2 regions of the Pseudomonas sp. 1176_21 genome follow, and region 1 is predicted to be linked to the other one. Evidence: riboswitches for the same ligand, from Rfam matches in the RefSeq annotation. Region 1 holds a riboswitch; the other holds the start of a gene.
What was found. A riboswitch is a leader RNA that binds a small molecule or an ion and turns the genes downstream of it on or off. The one in region 1 is predicted to bind thiamine pyrophosphate.
Positions count from the first base shown of each region.

Region 2: another riboswitch for thiamine pyrophosphate. It lies ahead of FW760_RS02905 (TenA family protein); the one in region 1 lies ahead of thiC (phosphomethylpyrimidine synthase ThiC).

Region 1 covers NZ_VXCV01000005.1:346,397-350,637, reverse strand. The annotation lists gene thiC (phosphomethylpyrimidine synthase ThiC) at 119-1,999, opposite strand; TPP riboswitch at 2,146-2,251, opposite strand; gene FW760_RS14880 (TolC family outer membrane protein) at 2,394-3,824, shown strand; gene waaA (lipid IV(A) 3-deoxy-D-manno-octulosonic acid transferase) at 3,903-4,241, opposite strand, start outside.
Region 2 covers NZ_VXCV01000001.1:575,021-579,261, forward strand. The annotation lists gene ureC (urease subunit alpha) at 1-220, shown strand, start outside; gene ureE (urease accessory protein UreE) at 230-715, shown strand; gene FW760_RS02890 (HupE/UreJ family protein) at 736-1,281, shown strand; gene FW760_RS02895 (urease accessory protein UreF) at 1,281-1,955, shown strand; gene ureG (urease accessory protein UreG) at 1,966-2,592, shown strand; TPP riboswitch at 2,719-2,834, shown strand; gene FW760_RS02905 (TenA family protein) at 2,867-3,517, shown strand; gene FW760_RS02910 (TenA family protein) at 3,521-4,180, shown strand.

The DNA.
Region 1 (4,241 bases):
GGCAGGAAATGTGGGTTGGATGGAAGGCCCTTTCGCGGGTCAAGCCCGCTCCCACGGGGTATCGCTGATCTCTAGGGCAGCGGCATACCTGTGGGAGCGAGCTTGACCCGCGATGCTTTCAGACCTTCTGGTACAACTGGCTGCCTTCCTGGCGGAACCGCTCGGCCTGCTCGCGCATGCCCTCTTCTACCGCCACCTCGACCGGCTGGTTGGCGGCGTATTCACGCACTTCCTGGGTGATCTTCATCGAGCAGAACTTCGGCCCGCACATCGAGCAGAAGTGCGCGACCTTGGCCGAATCCTTGGGCAGGGTCTCGTCGTGGAACGAGCGTGCGGTGTCCGGGTCCAGGCCCAGGTTGAACTGGTCTTCCCAGCGGAACTCGAACCGCGCCTTGCTCAAAGCGTTGTCGCGGATCTGCGCGCCCGGGTGCCCCTTGGCCAGGTCCGCCGCGTGCGCGGCGATCTTGTAGGTGATGATGCCGGTCTTGACGTCGTCCTTGTTCGGCAGCCCCAGGTGCTCCTTGGGCGTCACGTAGCAGAGCATCGCGCAACCGAACCAGCCGATCATCGCCGCACCGATGCCCGAGGTGATGTGGTCGTACCCCGGCGCGATGTCGGTGGTCAGCGGGCCCAGGGTGTAGAACGGCGCCTCGTCGCAGCACTCGAGCTGCTTGTCCATGTTCTCCTTGATCAACTGCATCGGCACGTGGCCGGGGCCTTCGATCATGCACTGCACGTCATGCTTCCAGGCGATCTTGGTCAGCTCGCCCAGGGTCTCCAGCTCGCCGAACTGCGCCGCGTCGTTGGCGTCGGCGATCGAGCCCGGGCGCAGGCCGTCGCCCAGCGAAAAGCTGACGTCGTAGGCCTTCATGATTTCGCAGATTTCGTCGAAATGGGTGTAGAGGAAGTTTTCCTTGTGATGCGCCAGGCACCACTTGGCCATGATCGAGCCGCCGCGGCTGACGATGCCGGTCACGCGCTTGGCGGTCAGCGGCACGTAGCGCAGCAGCACGCCGGCATGGATGGTGAAGTAGTCCACGCCCTGCTCGGCCTGTTCGATCAGCGTGTCGCGAAACAGCTCCCAGGTCAGATCCTCGGCCACGCCGTTGACCTTCTCCAGTGCCTGGTAGATCGGCACCGTACCGATCGGCACCGGCGAGTTGCGGATGATCCACTCGCGGGTTTCATGGATGTGCTTGCCGGTGGACAGGTCCATTACCGTGTCCGAGCCCCAGCGGATGCCCCAGGTCAGCTTGGCCACTTCTTCCTCGATGGAGGAGCCCAGCGCGCTGTTGCCGATGTTGCCGTTGACCTTCACCAGGAAATTGCGGCCGATGATCATCGGCTCCAGCTCCACATGGTTGATGTTGGCCGGAATGATCGCGCGGCCGCGAGCGACTTCCTCGCGTACGAATTCGGCGGTGATCTCCTTGGGGATGCTTGCGCCGAAGCTGTGCCCGGCGTGCTGCTGGTCGAGCAGGCCGGCGGCGCGGGCCTCCTGCAGCTTCATGTTCTCGCGGATGGCCACGTACTCCATCTCGGCGGTGATGATGCCCTGGCGCGCGTAGTGCATCTGGCTGACGTTGACGCCGGCCTTGGCCCGGCGCGGGTTGCGCACGTGGGCAAAGCGCAGCTTGGTCAGTTCCACGTCGTTCAGGCGCATCTGGCCGAAACTGGAGGACAGCCCGGCCAGGCGCTCGGTGTCGCCACGCGCGTCGATCCAGGCCGAGCGCACATCGCCCAGGCCCTTGCGCACGTCGATCTGCACGGTGGGGTCGGTGTAGGGGCCGGAGGTGTCGTACACCAGCACCGGCGCGTTGGCTTCGCCGCCGAAATCGGTGGGGGTGTCGTCCAGGCTGATTTCGCGCATCGGCACCTGGATATCGGGGCGCGAGCCCTGCACGTAGATCTTGCGCGAACGGGTGAACGGCTGCACGGACTGCTCGTCGACCTTGGCCGATTCACTCAGGTGCGCGGGGTATTTTTGTTTTTGGCTCATCACAGGCTCTCCAGACGGGTTGGCAGTCGGAGTGAACCTGAAAGGCACGGGCGCACCAGGGCTGGTGCTGTGCCGAAAACGGAAGATGCCACACCAGCCAAAAAGCTGAAATGACAATCCCGCAGCCGACACAAGAGGGCTCGCGGGAGACGAGCAATCTTGTTCCCTACGCAGGCGCTAACCTGATCAGGTTCAACGGGATCCGGAATTATCCGATCTCAGCCTCAACGCAAGGCACCCCGACAAGAACGCGCCCAGCATAGACCGGTGCGACGCGAAACGCCAACAGTCCAAGCACAAGCATGATAAAAGGCGCAAATAGCGGATTGTTGCAAAATGCCTGCGCAACTACACTCATCGGTTCAGAAATACTCAACCGTTCAAGGACTGCCCTATGCTGCGCAAACTTTCACTGGCCCTCGCCGTGTCGTGTGCTACCAACGGAATGGCCTGGGCAGCAGAACCGCCCCTGTCGGTACGCACCGATCTGGTCAGCGTGTATCAGGAAGCGGTGAACAACAACGCCGACCTGGCCGCTGCCCGCGCCGACTACGGCGCCCGCAAGGAAGTGGTGCCCCAGGCCCGTGCCGGCCTGCTGCCCAACCTCTCGGCCGGCGCCGAGATGATGAACAGCCGTACGAAGATCGACCACCCCTCGATCACCGCCAACCGCAGCGGCAACTCCTGGCAGGCCACCCTGGCCCAGCCGATCTTCCGCGCCGACCGCTGGTTCCAGTTGCAGGCAGCCGAAGCGGTGAACGAACAGGCGGCGCTGGAGCTGTCGGCCACCGAACAGAACCTGATTCTGCAAAGTGCCGAGAACTACTTCGCCGTGCTGCGCGCCCAGGACACCCTGGCCTCGACCAAGGCCGAAGAAGCCGCGTTCAAGCGCCAGCTCGACCAGAGCAACGAGCGCTTCGACGTGGGCCTGTCGGACAAGACCGACGTGCTGCAGTCCCAGGCCAGCTACGACACCGCACGCGCCAACCGCATCGTCGCGCAGCGCCAGGTGGACGACGCCTTCGAGGCACTGGTGACCCTGACCAACCGCGACTACAACTCGGTGCAGGGCATCGTGCACACCCTGCCGGTGCAGGTACCCACGCCCAATGACGCCAAGGCCTGGGTAGAAACCGCCGCAAAGCAGAACCTGAACCTGCAGGCCACCAACTACGCGGTCAACGCGGCCGAGGAAACCCTGCGCCAGCGCAAGGCCGGGCACGCGCCGACGGTGGACGCGGTGGCGCGCTACCAGAAGGGTGACAACGACAGCCTGGGCTTCAGCAACCCCAACCTGACGGGCCAGAACTACCGCGGCGACGTGGAGCAGACCAGCATCGGCCTGCAGCTGAACATCCCGATCTACAGTGGCGGGCTGACCAGCTCGCAGGTGCGCGAGGCGTACCAGCGCCTGAGCCAGAGCGAACAGCAGCGCGAGAGCCTGCGTCGCCAGGTGGTGGAAAACACCCGCAACCTGCACCGCGCGGTGAACACCGACGTGGAGCAGGTGCAGGCGCGCAAGCAGTCGATCATTTCCAACCAGAGTGCGCTGGAAGCGACCGAAATCGGTTACCAGGTGGGTACGCGCAACATCGTCGACGTGCTGGATGCACAGCGCCAGCTGTACACCTCGGTGCGCGACTACAACAACACCCGGTATGACTACATCCTCGACAACCTGCGCCTGAAGCAGGCCGCCGGGACCTTGAGCCCGCAAGACCTGAATGACCTGGGTCGCTACCTCAAGCCCGACTACAACCCGGACAAGGACTTCCTGCCGCCGGACCTGGCCAAGGCGGCGCAAGCCAATTTCGAAAGGCCCTGAAACAGCTTCGCCGGCAAGGCCGGCTCCTACAGGTGTTGCGCACCCCGTGTAGGAGCCGGCCTTGCCGGCGAACAGGCCTCACGCCTTGAGCAGATTCCCCAGCCCATCCAGCAGGCGCTTCAACGCCCCCTGATTGGCCCGCATCACCCCGACCCCCGCCTCGCCCATCTTCAGTGCATCGCTGGGCAGCTCGATCAGGCGCCGCACCTCGGCCGCCAGCCCCTGGGCATCATCCACTTCGCACAACGCCCCCGCCTCGCGCAGCATCGCCGCGATCTCGAGAAAGTTGAACAGATGCGGCCCACTCAGCACTGGCCTGGCCAGTGCAGCCGGCTCCAGCAGATTGTGCCCGCCGTTGGGCACCAGGCTGCCGCCGACGAACGCGATGTCCGCCAGCGCATACAGAAACAGCAGCTC
Region 2 (4,241 bases), on a different contig from region 1:
CGCGGTGGAGCGTGGCGTTCACCATGAACTGCGCCTGCGCAGCCTGATCGGCGTGGCCCGGGGCTGTCGCACGGTGCGCAAGGCCGACATGCTGCACAACGGGCTGATGCCCACCATCGAAGTGGATTCACAAACCTATGAGGTACGCGCCGACGGCGAGCTGCTGGTGTGCGAGCCGGCCAGCGTGCTGCCGATGGCGCAGCGTTATTTTCTGTTTTGAGGAGCGAGCATGATCCTGTTGACGCAACGCCTGAACCAGGCCGCACACATCGGCGCCACTGCCACCCTGAGCCTGGATACGCGCATCAAGAGCCGCGTGCGCATCACCCTGGATGACGGGCGCGAGGCCGGGCTGATGCTCGAACGCGGCCAGCTGATTCGCGGCGGCGAGCTGCTGGCCGACGCCCAGGGGCGTGAGGTGATTCGCGTGCTGGCGGCGCCGGAGCAGGTTTCGACGGTGCGCTGCGCCGACCCGCTGGCGCTGGCCCGCGCCGCCTATCACCTGGGCAATCGGCATGTGCCGTTGCAGATCGAGCGCGATTTCGTGCGGTACCAGCACGACCATGTGCTGGACGACATGGTGCGTGGCTTCGGCCTTGAGGTGACGGTGGAGCAGGCGCCGTTCGAGCCCGAGGCCGGCGCCTACCAGAGCGCGCCGCACAGCCACAGCCACAACGATCACCCCTTTGTTCGCGTGCCTGGCCACGCCCACTGATTTCGACATGGAGTTGCACGATGAAAAAGACCCTCGCGTTTGCCTTGCTGCTGATTGCCGTCCCTGCGTTCGCCCACCCCGGCCACGACAGCAACCCCCTGCAGGACGGGTTGCTGCACCCGCTCACCGGGCTTGACCACCTGCTGATGCTGCTGGGCACCGGGGTGCTGGCCGCCCTGACCGGGCGCACCCTGGCGCTGCCGCTGGCCACGCTGGCGGCGATGTTCGGCGGCGCGCTGATGGGCCATCTGTTCGGGGGCGTGATCGGCATGGAGAGCATGATCATCGGCTCGCTGCTGGTGGCCGCCGCGGCGCTGCTGCTGCCCAGCCGCCAGGTGCTGCTGGCGCTGGTCATGCCGGTGTTCGCGCTGTTTCACGGCTGGGCCCACGGCGTCGAAGCCAGCCCGGGCGCGTTCTGGGTGTTCAGCGCAGGCTTTGTCGCGGTCAGCGGCCTGTTGCTGCTGGCAGGCTATGGCGCCGGGCGCCTGTTGCGCCGTCACCCTGGGCTGCAGAAGGCCTGTGGCGGCGGCCTGCTGGCCGGTGCCGCCCTGGTGCTGGCCGGCTGATGAGCGCCAACCTGCAGTTGCTGCGCCTGCTGCAGCTGGTCAGCGCCAACCTGCCGGTGGGGGGCTTCACCTATTCCCAGGGGTTGGAGTGGGCGGTGGAGGCGGGCTGGGTGACGGGGGCCGACGGCTTTGGCGCCTGGCAGCGCGAGCAGTTGCACGACACCCTCGGCCACCTCGACTGGCCGCTGCTGCAACGGCTGTACAGCGCGTGCCGCGCGCAAGATGCCGATGCGTTCGCCCACTGGAGCAGCTTTTTGCTGGCCAACCGCGAAACCGCCGAGCTGCGCCTGGAGGAACGCCAGCGTGGCAAGGCCCTGGCGCGCCTGCTCGATGGCTGGCAGCTGTGTCAGGCGCCGGCCTGGCGCAGCAGCGTCGAGCTGAGCCAGCTGGGCGGCATGGCCTGGCTGGCCGTGCACTGGCAGATCCCGCTGCGTGAGCTGGCCCTGGGGCATGGCTTTGCCTGGCTGGAAGGGGCGGTGATGGCCGGGGTCAAGCTGGTGCCGTTCGGTCAGCAGGCGGCCCAGACCCTGCTGCGCGAGTTGTGCGAGGAGCTGCCTGCGGTACTGGAGTGGGCGCTGGACGTACCTGATGAACACCTGGGCGGCGGCCTGCCGTTGCTGGCGATTGCCTCTGCCCGCCATGAAACCCAATACACCCGATTGTTCCGATCCTGAGGAAACTGCCATGCAAAGCTACCAGCAACCCCTGCGCGTCGGTGTCGGCGGCCCGGTCGGCTCCGGCAAGACCGCGCTGCTCGAAGCGCTGTGCAAGGCCATGCGCGATGACTACCAGATTGCCGTGGTCACCAACGACATCTACACCAAGGAAGACCAGCGCATCCTTACCGAAGCCGGCGCGCTCGAACCCGAGCGCATCGTCGGCGTGGAGACCGGCGGCTGCCCGCATACCGCGATCCGTGAAGATGCCTCGATGAACCTGGCGGCGGTGGAGGATCTGGCGCGCAAGTTCGGCAACCTGGAAGTGATCTTCGTCGAGAGTGGCGGTGACAACCTGAGTGCCACCTTCAGCCCGGAGCTGGCCGACCTGACGATCTACGTGATCGACGTGGCCGAAGGCGAGAAGATCCCGCGCAAGGGCGGGCCGGGGATCACCAAGTCGGATTTTCTGGTGATCAACAAGATCGACCTGGCGCCCTATGTGGGTGCGTCGCTGGAGGTGATGGAAAAGGACACCCGGCGCATGCGGCCCGAGCGGCCGTGGACGTTCAGCAACCTGAAGACGGGGCAGGGTTTGCAGGCGGTGATCGGGTTCATTGTCGAGCGGGGGATGTTGAAACCGGTTTCGGTGTGAATGCCTATCGCGGGTCAAGCCCGCTCCCACAAGGACGGCACCAGCTCCTGTGGGAGCGGGCTTGACCCGCGATGGCATCGATGCGGTGCCTGCGCATTGCACATTGCCCACATCGCTGTATACAGTGTGCGCACCAAGGGGAGCCCCGGCAACGGGCTGAGAAACCGCTGGCATCTGCAGCGCGGTGACCCTTCGAACCTGATCCGGATCATGCCGGCGAAGGGATGGGATCTAGCGCCTGCCTTCTTTGCCGGTCTCACTGCGAGGCCGCTCCATGACTGCCCCACGTTTCACCGAACACCTGCGCAAACAAAGCGAACCCACCTGGTCGGCCGCCGTCGGCCACCGTTTCGTCACCCAGCTGTGCGACGGCAGCCTGCCGGACCCGGTGATGGTGCGTTACCTGGTGCAGGACCATCGCTTCATCGACAGCTTCCTGACCCTGCTCGGCGCGGCCATTGCCACCGCCGACACCTTCGATGCGCGCCTGCGCCTGGCGCGTTTCGCCGGCATGATCGCCAGCGATGAAAACACCTATTTCCTGCGCGCCTTTGAGGCACTGGGCGTGAGCGAGGCGCAACGTACCGCGCCGGCCGACACACAGCCCACGGCCGGCTTCAAGGCGATCATGCGCCAGGCGGCGGCCACCCGATCCTATGCGGCGGTGCTGGCGGTGCTCAACGTGGCCGAGGGCCTGTACCTGGACTGGGCGCTCAAGGCGCCCAGGCCGCTGCCGGACAACTTCGTGCACGCCGAGTGGATCACCTTGCACGACAACCCGGCCTTCGCCGACTTCGTTGCGTTCCTGGGCGCCGAACTCGACCGTGTGGGCCCCCAGGAAGAGGCGCTGAGCACCGATTTCTTCTTGCGTGCCGTGGCGCTGGAGCTTGAGTTTTTCGATGCCGTGTACCCACAGGGGGAGTGAACGATGGATATTTTCGACCGTTTGAAAGCTGCTGCACCGACCGAGTGGGCCAGTTACGTGGACCACAGCTTCGTGCGCCAGATGGGCCAGGGCAGCTTGCCCGAAACGGCGTTTCGTACCTACCTGGTGCAGGATTACCTGTTCCTGATCCAGTTCGCGCGGGCCTGGGCGCTGGCCGCGTACAAGAGCCGCCGGCCTTCGGACATCCGTGCCGCCCAGGCGGGGCTTGCTGCGATTCTGGACGAGACCGACCTGCATGTACGCCTGTGCGCGCGCTGGGGCTTGTCCAAGGCTGACATCGAGGCCGCGCCGGAGCACCAGGCCACCGTGGCCTATACGCGCTTCGTGCTCGATTGCGGCGCGGCGGGCGACTTGCTGGACCTGCATGTGGCGCTGTCGCCCTGTGTGATCGGCTACGCCGAGATCGGCCGGGCGCTGAGCCCCGACGGGGTGGCGGCGCTGGGTGATCATCCGTACCGCGAGTGGATTGGCGAGTATGCCGGGGAGGGGTATCAGGGCGTGGCTGCTGCAGCGCGCCTGCACCTGGACGAACTGGCGGCGCGCAGCATGACCGAGCAGCGCTTCACCGAGCTGGTGGCGATCTTTGCCCAGGCGTCGCGGCTGGAGGCGGATTTCTGGCAGATGGGGTTGGCGGCGCGGTAGAACGGCGTGGCGCAACGGCGCTCCCGGCACCGAGCGCCGCTCGCGCGGCGCTTCGCCGGCA